DNA from 2 places in the Sporosarcina sp. FSL W7-1349 genome. Region 1 is predicted to be linked to the other one. Evidence: a T-box and tRNA genes for the amino acid it is inferred to sense, from the RefSeq annotation. Region 1 holds a T-box; the other holds one or more tRNA genes.

Evidence for each region. The T-box of region 1 lies ahead of pheS (phenylalanine--tRNA ligase subunit alpha). A T-box ahead of a tRNA ligase gene usually reads a tRNA of that ligase, here a tRNA-Phe.
Region 2: it has a tRNA-Phe gene. The T-box ahead of pheS (phenylalanine--tRNA ligase subunit alpha) is inferred to sense a tRNA for this amino acid. The anticodon was not compared.

Annotation. Positions count from the first base shown of each region.
Region 1 covers NZ_JBBOOK010000001.1:297,321-303,706, forward strand. The annotation lists gene MKY41_RS01440 (TrmH family RNA methyltransferase) at 1-738, shown strand, start outside; gene MKY41_RS01445 (TetR/AcrR family transcriptional regulator) at 951-1,583, shown strand; gene MKY41_RS01450 (4-hydroxyphenylacetate 3-hydroxylase family protein) at 1,653-3,158, shown strand; gene MKY41_RS01455 (hydrolase) at 3,224-3,763, shown strand; T-box leader at 3,910-4,141, shown strand; gene pheS (phenylalanine--tRNA ligase subunit alpha) at 4,315-5,352, shown strand; gene pheT (phenylalanine--tRNA ligase subunit beta) at 5,365-6,386, shown strand, end outside.
Region 2 covers NZ_JBBOOK010000003.1:288,502-294,887, reverse strand. The annotation lists gene MKY41_RS20030 (1,4-dihydroxy-2-naphthoate polyprenyltransferase) at 1-810, shown strand, start outside; gene MKY41_RS20025 (TraR/DksA C4-type zinc finger protein) at 1,027-1,767, shown strand; tRNA gene MKY41_RS20020 (tRNA-Glu) at 2,104-2,175, opposite strand; tRNA gene MKY41_RS20015 (tRNA-Ser) at 2,183-2,273, opposite strand; tRNA gene MKY41_RS20010 (tRNA-Asn) at 2,280-2,354, opposite strand; tRNA gene MKY41_RS20005 (tRNA-Ile) at 2,356-2,432, opposite strand; tRNA gene MKY41_RS20000 (tRNA-Gly) at 2,435-2,508, opposite strand; tRNA gene MKY41_RS19995 (tRNA-Phe) at 2,517-2,589, opposite strand; tRNA gene MKY41_RS19990 (tRNA-Asp) at 2,654-2,729, opposite strand; tRNA gene MKY41_RS19985 (tRNA-Met) at 2,733-2,807, opposite strand; tRNA gene MKY41_RS19980 (tRNA-Ser) at 3,062-3,154, opposite strand; tRNA gene MKY41_RS19975 (tRNA-Ile) at 3,174-3,250, opposite strand; tRNA gene MKY41_RS19970 (tRNA-Met) at 3,257-3,330, opposite strand; tRNA gene MKY41_RS19965 (tRNA-Ala) at 3,351-3,426, opposite strand; tRNA gene MKY41_RS19960 (tRNA-Pro) at 3,433-3,509, opposite strand; tRNA gene MKY41_RS19955 (tRNA-Arg) at 3,523-3,599, opposite strand; tRNA gene MKY41_RS19950 (tRNA-Leu) at 3,612-3,700, opposite strand; tRNA gene MKY41_RS19945 (tRNA-Gly) at 3,707-3,781, opposite strand; tRNA gene MKY41_RS19940 (tRNA-Leu) at 3,790-3,871, opposite strand; tRNA gene MKY41_RS19935 (tRNA-Lys) at 3,886-3,961, opposite strand; tRNA gene MKY41_RS19930 (tRNA-Thr) at 3,968-4,043, opposite strand; tRNA gene MKY41_RS19925 (tRNA-Val) at 4,060-4,135, opposite strand; rRNA gene rrf (5S ribosomal RNA) at 4,309-4,424, opposite strand; rRNA gene MKY41_RS19915 (23S ribosomal RNA) at 4,568-6,386, opposite strand, start outside.

The DNA of each region.
Region 1 (6,386 bases):
TCCCTTGTGAAATATTGGAAGAAACTTGTAACAACCCGAAAAGAGCGTGATAAATCGGGCGAGTTTCTCGTCGAAGGGTTTCACTTGGCAGAAGAGGCATTACGAAAAGAAGGGACCGTGCTGCACCTTATCGTACGGGAAGATGTGGAGCTGCCCGCGAGCTGGGATGTAAACCAGATTCAACTCATTGAAATTACAAAAGCAGTCGCCAATGAAATTGCGGAGACGGAGCAGTCGCAAGGTGTCTATGCCCATTGTCGCCAACCCGAGGTACGTATGGATGAAAAAGACGCGTGGGACAAGTTTTTGTTTGTGGATGCAGTTCAAGATCCGGGAAATATCGGAACTATTCTACGAACAGCGGACGCTGCCGGCATAGATGCGGTCATTTTAGGGAAAGGGGCGGCGGATCCTTACAATCCAAAAACAGTGCGATCGGCTCAAGGCTCCCATTTTCACATCCCCATCATTCGAGAGGATTTGCATGATTGGATTTCCTATGCAAAAAATCGCGGTATTCCGGTCATTGGAACGGGATTGGAAAATGCCAACGAACATTATCAGTTGGGGGCGCTGCCCGCCTTTTGCCTGTTGGTCGGCAATGAAGGAAGCGGTGTGAATCCGGAATTTTTGAAAGAGGCGGATGAGATTGTTAAAATTCCGCTGTACGGCCAAGCAGAATCCTTAAACGTGGCGGTTGCTACTGGAATTTTATTATATACCGTTGGCAGACGGTAAAAAAAGCGGGCAGTCCTTTACTAGGATTGTCCTTTTTATTTGATTGACAGGGGATTTTCTCTGGAATCTATTTCTGTAATGAACATAGATAATAATCTGATTTTACTGAAAAATAATTGACAAAAGTGCGAACGATTTATATAATCTAAATAAACTGACTAGTTAGTTGTTTTTTACTGGATTTTATAATGTACTGCAAAAGAGGGAATAAAATGAACGGAACAGACACAGGGGAATACATCGTAGAGACTTCCATCAAAAATCCGGAACGGGTTGAGAAGAGAAGAGCTGAAATTATCGATGCAGCTGTAAAGATTTTTTCAAAAAAGGGTTATCATCCAACAACAACGAAGGAAATAGCGGATGCTGCCGGGATGAATGTGGCGACAATGTTTCAATATGTAAAAAACAAGCAGGATATTTTGTATCTTGTGTGCTGCCATATTCATTCATTGATTGAACAAGCTTTATATGCCGCTACAGAAGAGAACCTTGATCCTATGAAAGCGATTGAGAAAGACGTTACCGCTCTGTATGAGATTATTGATCACGTTTCGGATTATGTCGTCTTGATGTATCAAGAAACAGCATCCTTAGATAAAGAGGCAAGAAGATCGTTCCTTCAAAGAGAACAAAGGCTTTGTGATCATCTTGAAAAACAAATTCAAAGGGGAATCAAATCAGGTGTTTTCAAGGTTTCACAGGAATCAATACCTTTAATAGCAGATGATATTCTCGTCCAATCACAAATGTGGGCCTTCAGAAGATGGTCATTATCAAAAAAATTTACCAAAGAAAAATATATAGAGACGAGAATCAAACTACTAGAAGCTCTTTTAACGTAAAGAGTTTTCTTATACACATTTCCCAACTGACTAGTTGGTTTTATTTTAAAATTGAAGGGGAGAAATGGCATGATGAAACTAATGAATGGAATGGAGTATGTTGAAAGTTTAAGAGAGTATAATCCTGACATACAGGTGAAGGGAAAAAAGGTGACAAGCGTAGCGGATGAGCCATTATTCAAACCGGGAATTAATGCGGTAGCCGTAACGTATGAGTTGGCGCATGTCGAGAAACACAAAGATATCATGCTTGCAACGTTACCGGATGGAACAGAGGTTAACCGTATGAATGCACTGGATTTTAGCAAAGATGATTTAATCAAAAAACTGGAAGCGACACGATTAATCTGTAAATGGACAGGATGCGGACAGCGGTATCTTATGCATGACGCCCTAGGTGCACTAGCTGAAATTACCGCGATGATGGATGCGGACAAGAAAACGGATTATTTTCCTGTTTTACAAGGTTATCTTGATCATGTTCAAAAATATGATTTAACTTGTGGAACGGCTGTTACAGATCCAAAAGGAGACCGTAGCAAACGGCCTCATCAGCAAGAAAATCCGGATTTATATGTACGCGTTGTCGAAAAAAATCATAAAGGTATTGTCGTGAGGGGGGCAAAAGCGAACATCACTGGGGCGCCTTATATGCATGAATTTATCGTACTACCAACCCGTGCTATGACAAAAGAAGATGTGGAGTATGCCGTATCTTTTGCTGTACCTGTTGATGCACCGGGGTTGAAAATGATTGCTAAACCAGCGGGAAGACCAGATGACGCAGAAGCACCATTTAGTTCAAATTACGGTCAATCAACGGCACTTGTTATTTTTAATGATGTGTTCGTTCCATGGGATAGAGTTTTCTTATGCGGCGAATGGGAATACACTGGTAAATTAGCGGAAGCCTTCGCAAATCATCATCGTCAATCTTGTATTGGAGCTCGTGCTGGACTGGGAGATATGATTATTGGCGCTTCTGCGTTAATGTCAGAGTATAATGGTGCACCCCATACTGAAGTCAGCCACATTCGTCGAAGCATGGGCGAACTGATTCGCATTACGGAAGGATTTTATGCAACGGGGGTAGCGGCTGCTGTTTATGGTCATGAAACGGTGGCGGGAAATTATGTACCCGACTCGGTTCAATCCAATATCGGTAAATGGATGTTAGCTGAACAAGTGTATGATATTTTCAGAATCGCACATGAGATCAGTGGCGGAATCGTCGTGACAGCACCAACTGCTGAGGATATGGCGCTGCCAGAGTCGGGCGATTTAATTAACCACTATTTAGGTGGAAAGCACGGAGTTACAGCAAATGAACGGATTCAAATGGCACGCTTCATTGAAGATTTAACGGCCTCTAAAGAAGGTGGATTCTATTCTGTTATCAGTCTTCATGGCGGGGGCTCCCCAGAGGCGATGCGCATGTCTACCGTCCGCAATTATAATTTTGAGACGCAAAAGGAGCATATTCTTCATAAGTTGAAGTGTTTTGCAAAGTTGGAAGGAACGTGTAAAGAATGCGTTACCTGTGTAAATGACGAGCTTTGTGAACAGGAAATTTGAGTGAGTATTTTTTAGGACTAAGGTGTATGAATAAATAAAGTGTTTTGGTTAAGGGGGAAAACGATATGCTGAGCAAAGAAAACACGGTTTTTGTCCTAGTTGATGTACAGGGAAAATTAGCAAAGATTGTACAAGACAGTGAAAAGATGATACTAGGTCTTAAAAACCTAATTCAAGGGCTGCGTATATTAGAAATTCCAATTGTCTGGCTCGAACAGTATCCAGAAGGCTTGGGGCCGACGAATGAGGAATTAATTGAGCATTTGCATGGATTAGAACCAATTCGCAAAATCACTTTTGATGCTTGTAAAAATCCTGATTTTATTGAGGCGATGGAAATGACAGGAAGGAAGCAGGTACTAGTTGCGGGAATTGAAACGCATATTTGTGTTTTTCAAACGGCTACGGGCTTAATGGAGTTGGGATATGAGGTACAAGTTGTGGCCGACGCTGTTTCTTCCCGTACCACTTTAAATAAAGAGATCGGGCTTGAAAAAATGAAATCATTAGGCATTCACTGGACTAGTGTCGAGATGTCGTTGTATGAACTCATGGAAACAGCGGAAGGTGAGCAGTTTAAACAAATTTTAAAATTACTTAAGTAACGTCCGATTCATCTAATAATTAAAACAGCCTAAGTGTACTTGGTTAATGTATATTAATATTTGAAGCAACAGGACTTACTGGTTTACTTACGAGCGATAGCTTGCCGAATAATTTTAAATCCTGTATACTACTTGCATAATGTATGATAAAAGCGATGATCGGGAAAAGTAGACATCTCACGAACCAACAGGAAACCAAGGCCATGACTGAGAGCTTTGGCAGGAAAGTGGTTGTCGAAGTTCACCCCGCGAGCTGCCGCCAGGACCAGCCAAGGCTGTAAAGGTGTGTCGGTGAAGGACCGTTAATCCAGAATGAAGTGATTATGCACAATTGCGTAATAATCAGGGTGGTACCGCGAACTCGTCCTCGTCCCTATTTTAGGGGCGGGGATTTTTTAATTTGATTGGGTGGGTTTTCAACACCCACCCAATCAAATTAAAGCCTCCGGCGGATGCCACAGACTTTGAAAGGAATTAATTGAGCAAGCTCAATTCAAAATCTGGGCGCCAATACGCCGAGGCGCATTTGATTTAAGTAAAGGAGAATTCGTATGGAACAACAATTGAATGAATTGAAAGAACAGGCGCTCGCGAAAATCAACGAAGCGACGACTCCGAAAGAATTGAATGACGTTCGTGTCGCGTATCTTGGGAAGAAAGGGCCGATCACCGACCTGTTGAAAGGGATGGGGAAATTGCCTGCCAAGGAACGCCCGAAAATGGGAGCGTTGGTCAATGTCGTACGGGAAACCGTTACCGAGGTTTTGGAAGAGCGAATGGTGGTCCTCGAGGAGCAGGCGATCAATGAGCAGCTGGCGAAAGAAGCGATCGATATCACTTTGCCCGGCCGGCCGATCCGAACCGGAAATCACCACCCGCTCACTCGGGTTGTGGAGGAAATCGAAGACTTTTTCATCAGTATGGGCTATGAAATCGCTGAGGGCCCCGAAGTGGAAAAAGATTATTATAACTTCGAGGCATTGAATTTGCCGAAAGGGCATCCAGCTCGGGATATGCAGGATTCATTCTATATTTCCGAAGAAGTCTTACTTCGCACGCATACTTCGCCAGTTCAAGCGCGGACGATGGAGGCGAAAGAAGGTGCTGCTATTAAAATTATCTGCCCAGGGAAAGTGTATCGCCGCGATAATGATGACGCGACACATTCACATCAATTCACGCAAATCGAAGGCTTGGTCGTTGGTGAGAATATCCGCATGAGCGATTTGAAAGGGACACTGGATTTATTTGCAAAGAAAATGTTCGGTGCCGATCGGGAAATCCGTCTGCGTCCAAGTTTCTTCCCGTTCACGGAGCCGTCTGTTGAAATGGACATTTCCTGCTTCAAATGTGGCGGAGCCGGTTGTAACGTATGTAAAAAAACAGGCTGGATTGAGATTCTTGGTGCCGGAATGGTACACCCGAATGTGTTGAAAATGGCAGGTTATGACCCGACTGTCGTTTCGGGGTTTGCATTCGGAATGGGGCCTGAGCGGATTGCAATGTTGAAATATGGTGTGGAAGATATCCGTCATTTCTATACGAATGACGTGCGGTTCGTTTCGCAATTCCACCGGACGGAAGCGTAAGGAGGATATGACATGTTAGTATCTACAAAATGGTTGAATGAGTATGTGAACATTGAGGGAATTGCGGTTGAGGAATTGGCCGAAAAAATCACGCGCTCCGGAATTGAAGTCGATTCCATCATGGATCGCTCCCATGGCATGACGAACGTCGTTGTCGGCTATGTAAAAGAATGTGTGAAACATCCAGAAGCGGATAAATTAAAAATTTGCCAAGTGGATGTCGGAGAAGAAACGACCCAAATTATCTGCGGTGCGCCAAACGTTGCGGAAGGGCAGAAAGTCATCGTTGCCCGTCCAGGAGCCGTCCTTCCGGGAGGCTTGAAAATCAAGAAGGCGAAACTGCGCGGGGAAGAATCTAACGGCATGATCTGTTCCCTACAAGAATTGGCAATCGAAGGGAAGTTGGTGCCGAAAGCGTATGCGGAGGGTATCTATGTCTTGCCATCTGATGCGGTGCCAGGAGAGGATGCTCTCCCATTGTTAGGCTTGGATGATCAAGTGCTCGAGTTCGATCTGACGCCGAACCGTTCGGATTCACTCAGCATGTTGGGTGTCGCGTATGAAGTCGGAGCAATTTTATCCCAAGGCATCCAATTGCCGGAGGTTTCCTACAAGGAATCTGCGGAAAAGGCATCGGATTATTTAAAGCTTCGCGTTGATGCGGCGAAAGAGAATCCGATGTACGTGGCGAAAGTCGTGAAAAATGTAAAGATTGCCGAGTCGCCATTATGGCTCCAAAACCGTTTGATGGCTACCGGAGTACGTCCGCATAATAATGTGGTCGATATCACAAACCTTGTCTTGATGGAGTACGGCCAACCGCTTCACGCTTTTGATTACGACCGTCTGGGCACGGGGGAGATCGTTGTCCGTCTTGCAGAAGAAGATGAAAAGATAACGACGTTGGATGACGCGGAACGCACATTAAATAGCCATAATCTGGTCATCACGAACGGCAAAGAACCAGTTGCCTTAGCCGGAGTCATGGGCGGCGCCAATTCCGAAGTGCATGATGGAACGACAACCGTAGTGAT
Region 2 (6,386 bases), on a different contig from region 1:
ATGATTGCTTTAACACAAGGACCAATTCATCTTCCTCTATTTTTCGCCATGCTAATCGCAAGTATACTCATTCAAATGGCGACAAATATGTTCAATGAGTATTATGACTATAAAAGAGGACTCGATACGGAACACTCCGTTGGAATCGGCGGAACAATCGTCCGCAATGGGGTGAAGCCGAAAACAGTACTGAATCTCGCGCTGGCTCTTTACGGGATTTCCGTGCTGATTGGCATTTATATTTGTTCCGAAACCTCTTGGATGCTTGCTCTGGTCGGGGCACTGTCGATGATGGTCGGCTATTTCTATACAGGAGGCCCTTATCCGATAGCGTATACGCCTTTTGGGGAATTGTTTTCAGGTGTTGTGATGGGCATGTTTTTGATTCTCATCGCCTTTTATATCCAGACGGGAGAAATCACGAGAGAAGCTGTCCTGCTTTCCATTCCGAGTGTGCTATTGGTTGGTGGGATCATGCTAGCCAATAATATCCGGGACTTGGAGAGCGATAAGGAAGGCGGAAGGAGAACACTCGCCATCTTAGTTGGCCGATCCAAAGCAATCACGATATTGATGTCGTTTTTCATCCTTTCGTATATCTGGATTTTGGCACTTGTCCTTTTCGGTCACTTGACCCCTTGGGCGTTGCTGATCTTTTTGGCAGTGAAAAAGCCGGCTTCCGCCATTTCGGAATTTCGAAAAAATCGGTTACCAATCCAGATGATGCCGGCTATGAAAAACACGGCAGTGACCAACACTTTGTTTGCCACGCTGCTCGGTATCGGAATCCTAATTGGACATTTACTGTAAGCTGGCCTAAACAGCCCAGGAGTCCCTGCTGCGCCATCGGACAAGCATCTGGGACTTAAAAGCCGTACCCTTCATATAATGACGGGTGCGGCTTTTTGGCATGTAGGTTTAAACGATGCCTTCGAAAGGGAATTAAAAAGAATGAACTCCACTGAATTCATGAATCAATTCAAAATTGAGCATGCTATAGAAATAACCAAAAAGGACGTGACCTCTATGTTGACCGATCAACAAAAGCAGAAGTTGAAACAAGAGCTGCTTATGATGAAGCGTGAATTACGAAAGACAGAACGAGAAACGGATCTTAAGGATAGCCCCCGGGATGAAGTCGGAGAGCTCTCCATGTATGATAACCATCCAGGTGATATGGGCACTGAACTGTTTGAAAGAGAAAAGGACCTGGCACTCAATATTCATGCGGAGGGAGAACTCGGCAAAGTGGAGCAGGCTTTACAAGCATTGGAGGACGGCTCTTACGGCAAATGCGAAGTATGTCAGAGGGAAATTGATATCGAAAGGCTGGAGGCCCTTCCATATACGACGTTTTGCATCGACCATGTTCCAGAAAGGGAAAGAGATGTACCGAGCGACCGGCCTTCAGAGGAAGACGTCCTCGTCATGGCCAATCCGAACACCTTTGCTGACAAAAGAAGATCAAGGGACGGGAAGGACAGTTTTGCAGAAATCGCGACGTTCGGCACTTCAGAGACTCCATCTGATTTTACAGGGGATTATGATGACTACAACTCGCTATATGATGCCGGTCTCCAAAATGGAGCAGCAGAAGAGATAGAAGAGTTCACGGGCACGGATATGAGCGGAAAAGAACGTGGATTCATCCGGACCGAGGAAGCACAAGAATATGAAGAACGATTAGATGCGGAAAACCTCGAATCCCCATTGGGAAATATCCCGTATCATGAAAAAGACAGTTATGTAAATGATCGAAAGAAGTAACAAGGGCATCTTGTATCATGGAAGAATCCTATGTTACGAATTCAAAAGAACCTAAAGTACAGAGCAGCTGCCCGACAAACAACAGTTGCGGTAGGCTTTGGAAACGGAGCCGTTTTGAAAAGCCTGGCTTCGCCGCATCCTGAGGATGCCTTAATTTCCGCAAAGATGAATTAAAGCCAAACGAACCCTTGGCTGTTCGATTGGCAACGGAGGACTGACTCGCATCCCACTTCGAGCATTAGAGGCTCGAAGTGAGACGCTGATACACAATCTAAGCAAAGTAATAAAAAAAGCGAGAGAACCCTACAAAAATAGGATTCTCTCGCTTTTTCATTATGACCCCTACGGGATTCGAACCCGTGTTACCGCCGTGAAAGGGCGGTGTCTTAACCGCTTGACCAAGGGGCCAAACATATGGCGGAGAAGGAGGGATTCGAACCCTCGCGCCGCTTTCGCGACCTATGCCCTTAGCAGGGGCACCTCTTGAGCCTCTTGAGTACTTCCCCATTATATGGCTCCGCAGGTAGGATTCGAACCTACGACCGATCGGTTAACAGCCGATTGCTCTACCACTGAGCTACTGCGGAATGGTGGGCCTAAGTGGACTCGAACCACCGACCTCACGCTTATCAGGCGTGCGCTCTAACCAGCTGAGCTATAGGCCCATTGGAGCGGGTGAAGGGAATCGAACCCTCATCATCAGCTTGGAAGGCTGAGGTTTTACCACTAAACTACACCCGCGTAGAAGGTGGCTCAGGACGGAATCGAACCGCCGACACAAGGATTTTCAGTCCTTTGCTCTACCGACTGAGCTACTGAGCCACAGATTTGATTGAAGAAGCGTTTTCGATGCTTTTCAAACCTTATGTATAACCTTTGAAAAGAATGGCGGTCCCGACCGGGATCGAACCGGCGATCTCCTGCGTGACAGGCAGGCATGTTAACCGCTACACCACGGGACCATTTGGTTGCGGGGGCAGGATTTGAACCTGCGACCTTCGGGTTATGAGCCCGACGAGCTACCACTGCTCCACCCCGCGATAATAATATTCATTAGTTATAATGACTTCAACGCATTTCGCATAAGGGACACCTTACGCTCCGCTGTCGGTGTTAATCACATTCTTCGTAATGCGATTTGCTCCACCCCGCGATAATAATATTCATTAGTCATAATGACTTTAACACATTTCGCATAAGGTACGCCTTACGCTTCGTTGCCGACACTAATAAGTATACAACAACTTTGGGAATTAAGAAACTCTTTTTTTCAGGTACACCATTTTAGTAAAAATGGCGGAGGAAGAGGGATTCGAACCCCCGCGGGCTTTAACACCCCTGTCGGTTTTCAAGACCGATCCCTTCAGCCAGGCTTGGGTATTCCTCCGTATAGTAGTAATAAATTCTGGTGGACCTTGCAGGACTCGAACCTGCGACCGGACGGTTATGAGCCGTCTGCTCTAACCAACTGAGCTAAAGGTCCTTAAGATGGCGGCAGAGGGGATCGAACCCCCGACCTTACGGGTATGAACCGTACGCTCTAGCCAGCTGAGCTACGCCGCCAGGATCTTTATTGAAATTGTTGGTGGAGCCTAGCGGGATCGAACCGCTGACCTCCTGCGTGCAAGGCAGGCGCTCTCCCAGCTGAGCTAAGGCCCCAGAAAATGGTCGGGAAGACAGGATTCGAACCTGCGACCCCTTGGTCCCAAACCAAGTGCTCTACCAAGCTGAGCTACTTCCCGTACTATGTGTTGTTGGCGCGCCCGACAGGAGTCGAACCCATAACCTTCTGATCCGTAGTCAGACGCTCTATCCAATTGAGCTACGGGCGCACTTGATATAACTGGTGCCGAGAACCGGAATCGAACCGGTACGGTAGTCACCTACCGCAGGATTTTAAGTCCTGTGCGTCTGCCAGTTCCGCCACCCCGGCAAAATCTGGAGCGGAAGACGGGATTCGAACCCGCGACCCCGACCTTGGCAAGGTCGTATTCTACCACTGAACTACTTCCGCATTGAAAGTGCGGGTGAAGGGAGTCGAACCCCCACGCCTTGCGGCACTAGATCCTAAGTCTAGCGTGTCTGCCAGTTCCACCACACCCGCGTATGAAATTAAAATGGTGAGCCATGCAGGATTCGAACCTGCGACCCTCTGATTAAAAGTCAGATGCTCTACCAACTGAGCTAATGGCTCGAAAAGTGGTGCCGGCGAAAGGACTTGAACCCTCAACCTACTGATTACAAGTCAGTTGCTCTACCAATTGAGCTACACCGGCAAATCAATAAATCATATGGTGGAGGATGACGGGTTCGAACCGCCGACCCCCTGCTTGTAAGGCAGGTGCTCTCCCAGCTGAGCTAATCCTCCAAGTTAAAATTGCGATAAGCTTCGCATTGCTGCGTCAGCTTCATTCGCTTGGTCAGTCACGTACGATAGTACGCTCCTTTCCTTGCTCAATCGCTTCCTTGCTCTGCTCGCTTCTCCCAATTTTAACGGGAGTGCGATAAGCTTCGCATTGTACTATGTAATGAACCTTACAAGCCTAGCGACGTCCTACTCTCACAGGGGGAAGCCCCCGACTACCATCGGCGCTGAAGAGCTTAACTTCCGTGTTCGGTATGGGAACGGGTGTGACCTCTTCGCCATCGTCACCAGACTTGTCCTATCTTTTCTCAAAGACAGTATTCATTATATCAATTCTCATGATAATTACAAGCATTTTTTTCATGAACGTCGCTTGTTCGTTCAAAACCGGATAAAACCAACATTGTCTGCCACAAGCCATGCAACCTTTGTATTGAGGTCAAGTCCTCGATCGATTAGTATCCGTCAGCTCCATGCGTCGCCGCACTTCCACCCCGGACCTATCCACCTCATCTTCTTTGAGGGATCTTACTTACGAATGTAAAGGGAAATCTCATCTCGAGGGGGGCTTCATGCTTAGATGCTTTCAGCATTTATCCCGTCCACACATAGCTACCCAGCGATGCCTTTGGCAAGACAACTGGTACACCAGCGGTGTGTCCATCCCGGTCCTCTCGTACTAAGGACAGCTCCTCTCAAATTTCCTGCGCCCGCGACGGATAGGGACCGAACTGTCTCACGACGTTCTGAACCCAGCTCGCGTACCGCTTTAATGGGCGAACAGCCCAACCCTTGGGACCGACTACAGCCCCAGGATGCGATGAGCCGACATCGAGGTGCCAAACCTCCCCGTCGATGTGGACTCTTGGGGGAGATAAGCCTGTTATCCCCGGGGTAGCTTTTATCCGTTGAGCGATGGCCCTTCCATGCGGAACCACCGGATCACTAAGCCCGTCTTTCGACCCTGCTCGACTTGTAGGTCTCGCAGTCAAGCTCCCTTATGCCTTTGCACTCTACGAATGATGTCCAACCATTCTGAGGGAACCTTTGGGCGCCTCCGTTACACTTTAGGAGGCGACCGCCCCAGTCAAACTGCCCGCCTGACACTGTCTCCTGCCCGGATCACGGGCATGGGTTAGAAGTCCAATACAGCCAGGGTAGTATCCCACCAATGCCTCCACCGAAGCTGGCGCTCCGGCTTCCAAGGCTCCTACCTATCCTGTACAGGCTGCACCGGAATTCAATATCAGGTTACAGTAAAGCTCCACGGGGTCTTTCCGTCCTGTCGCGGGTAATGCGCATCTTCACGCATATTATAATTTCACCGAGTCTCTCGTTGAGACAGTGCCCAGATCGTTACGCCTTTCGTGCGGGTCGGAACTTACCCGACAAGGAATTTCGCTACCTTAGGACCGTTATAGTTACGGCCGCCGTTTACTGGGGCTTCAATTCGAAGCTTCGCTTGCGCTGACCTCTCCTCTTAACCTTCCAGCACCGGGCAGGCGTCAGCCCCTATACGTCACCTTACGGTTTTGCAGAGACCTGTGTTTTTGCTAAACAGTCGCCTGGGCCTATTCACTGCGGCTCTCTCGGGCTATTCACCCTACCAGAGCACCCCTTCTCCCGAAGTTACGGGGTCATTTTGCCGAGTTCCTTAACGAGAGTTCTCTCGATCACCTTAGGATTCTCTCCTCGCCTACCTGTGTCGGTTTGCGGTACGGGCACCTCCCGCCTCGCTAGAGGCTTTTCTTGGCAGTGTGAAATCAGGGACTCCGGGGAATAATTCCCCTCGCGGTCACAGCTCAATGTTACAGGAACGGGATTTGCCTCGTTCCACACCTCACTGCTTCGACGCGCATGACCAACAGCGCGCTCACCCTATCCTACTGCGTCCCCCCATTGCTGATAGCGGCGGGGAGGTGGTACAGGAATATCAACCTGTTGTCCATCGTCTACGCCTTTCGGCCTCGACTTAGGTCCCGACTGACCCTGAGCGGACGAGCCTTCCTCAGGAAACCTTAGGCATTCGGTGGAAGGGATTCTCACCCTTCTTTCGCTACTCATACCGGCATTCTCACTTCCAAGCGCTCCACCAGTCCTTCCGGTCTGGCTTCGACGCCCTTGGAACGCTCTCCTACCACTGACACCAATGGTGTCAATCCACAGTTTCGGTGATCCGTTTAGCCCCGGTACATTTTCGGCGCAGCGCCACTCGACCAGTGAGCTATTACGCACTCTTTAAATGGTGGCTGCT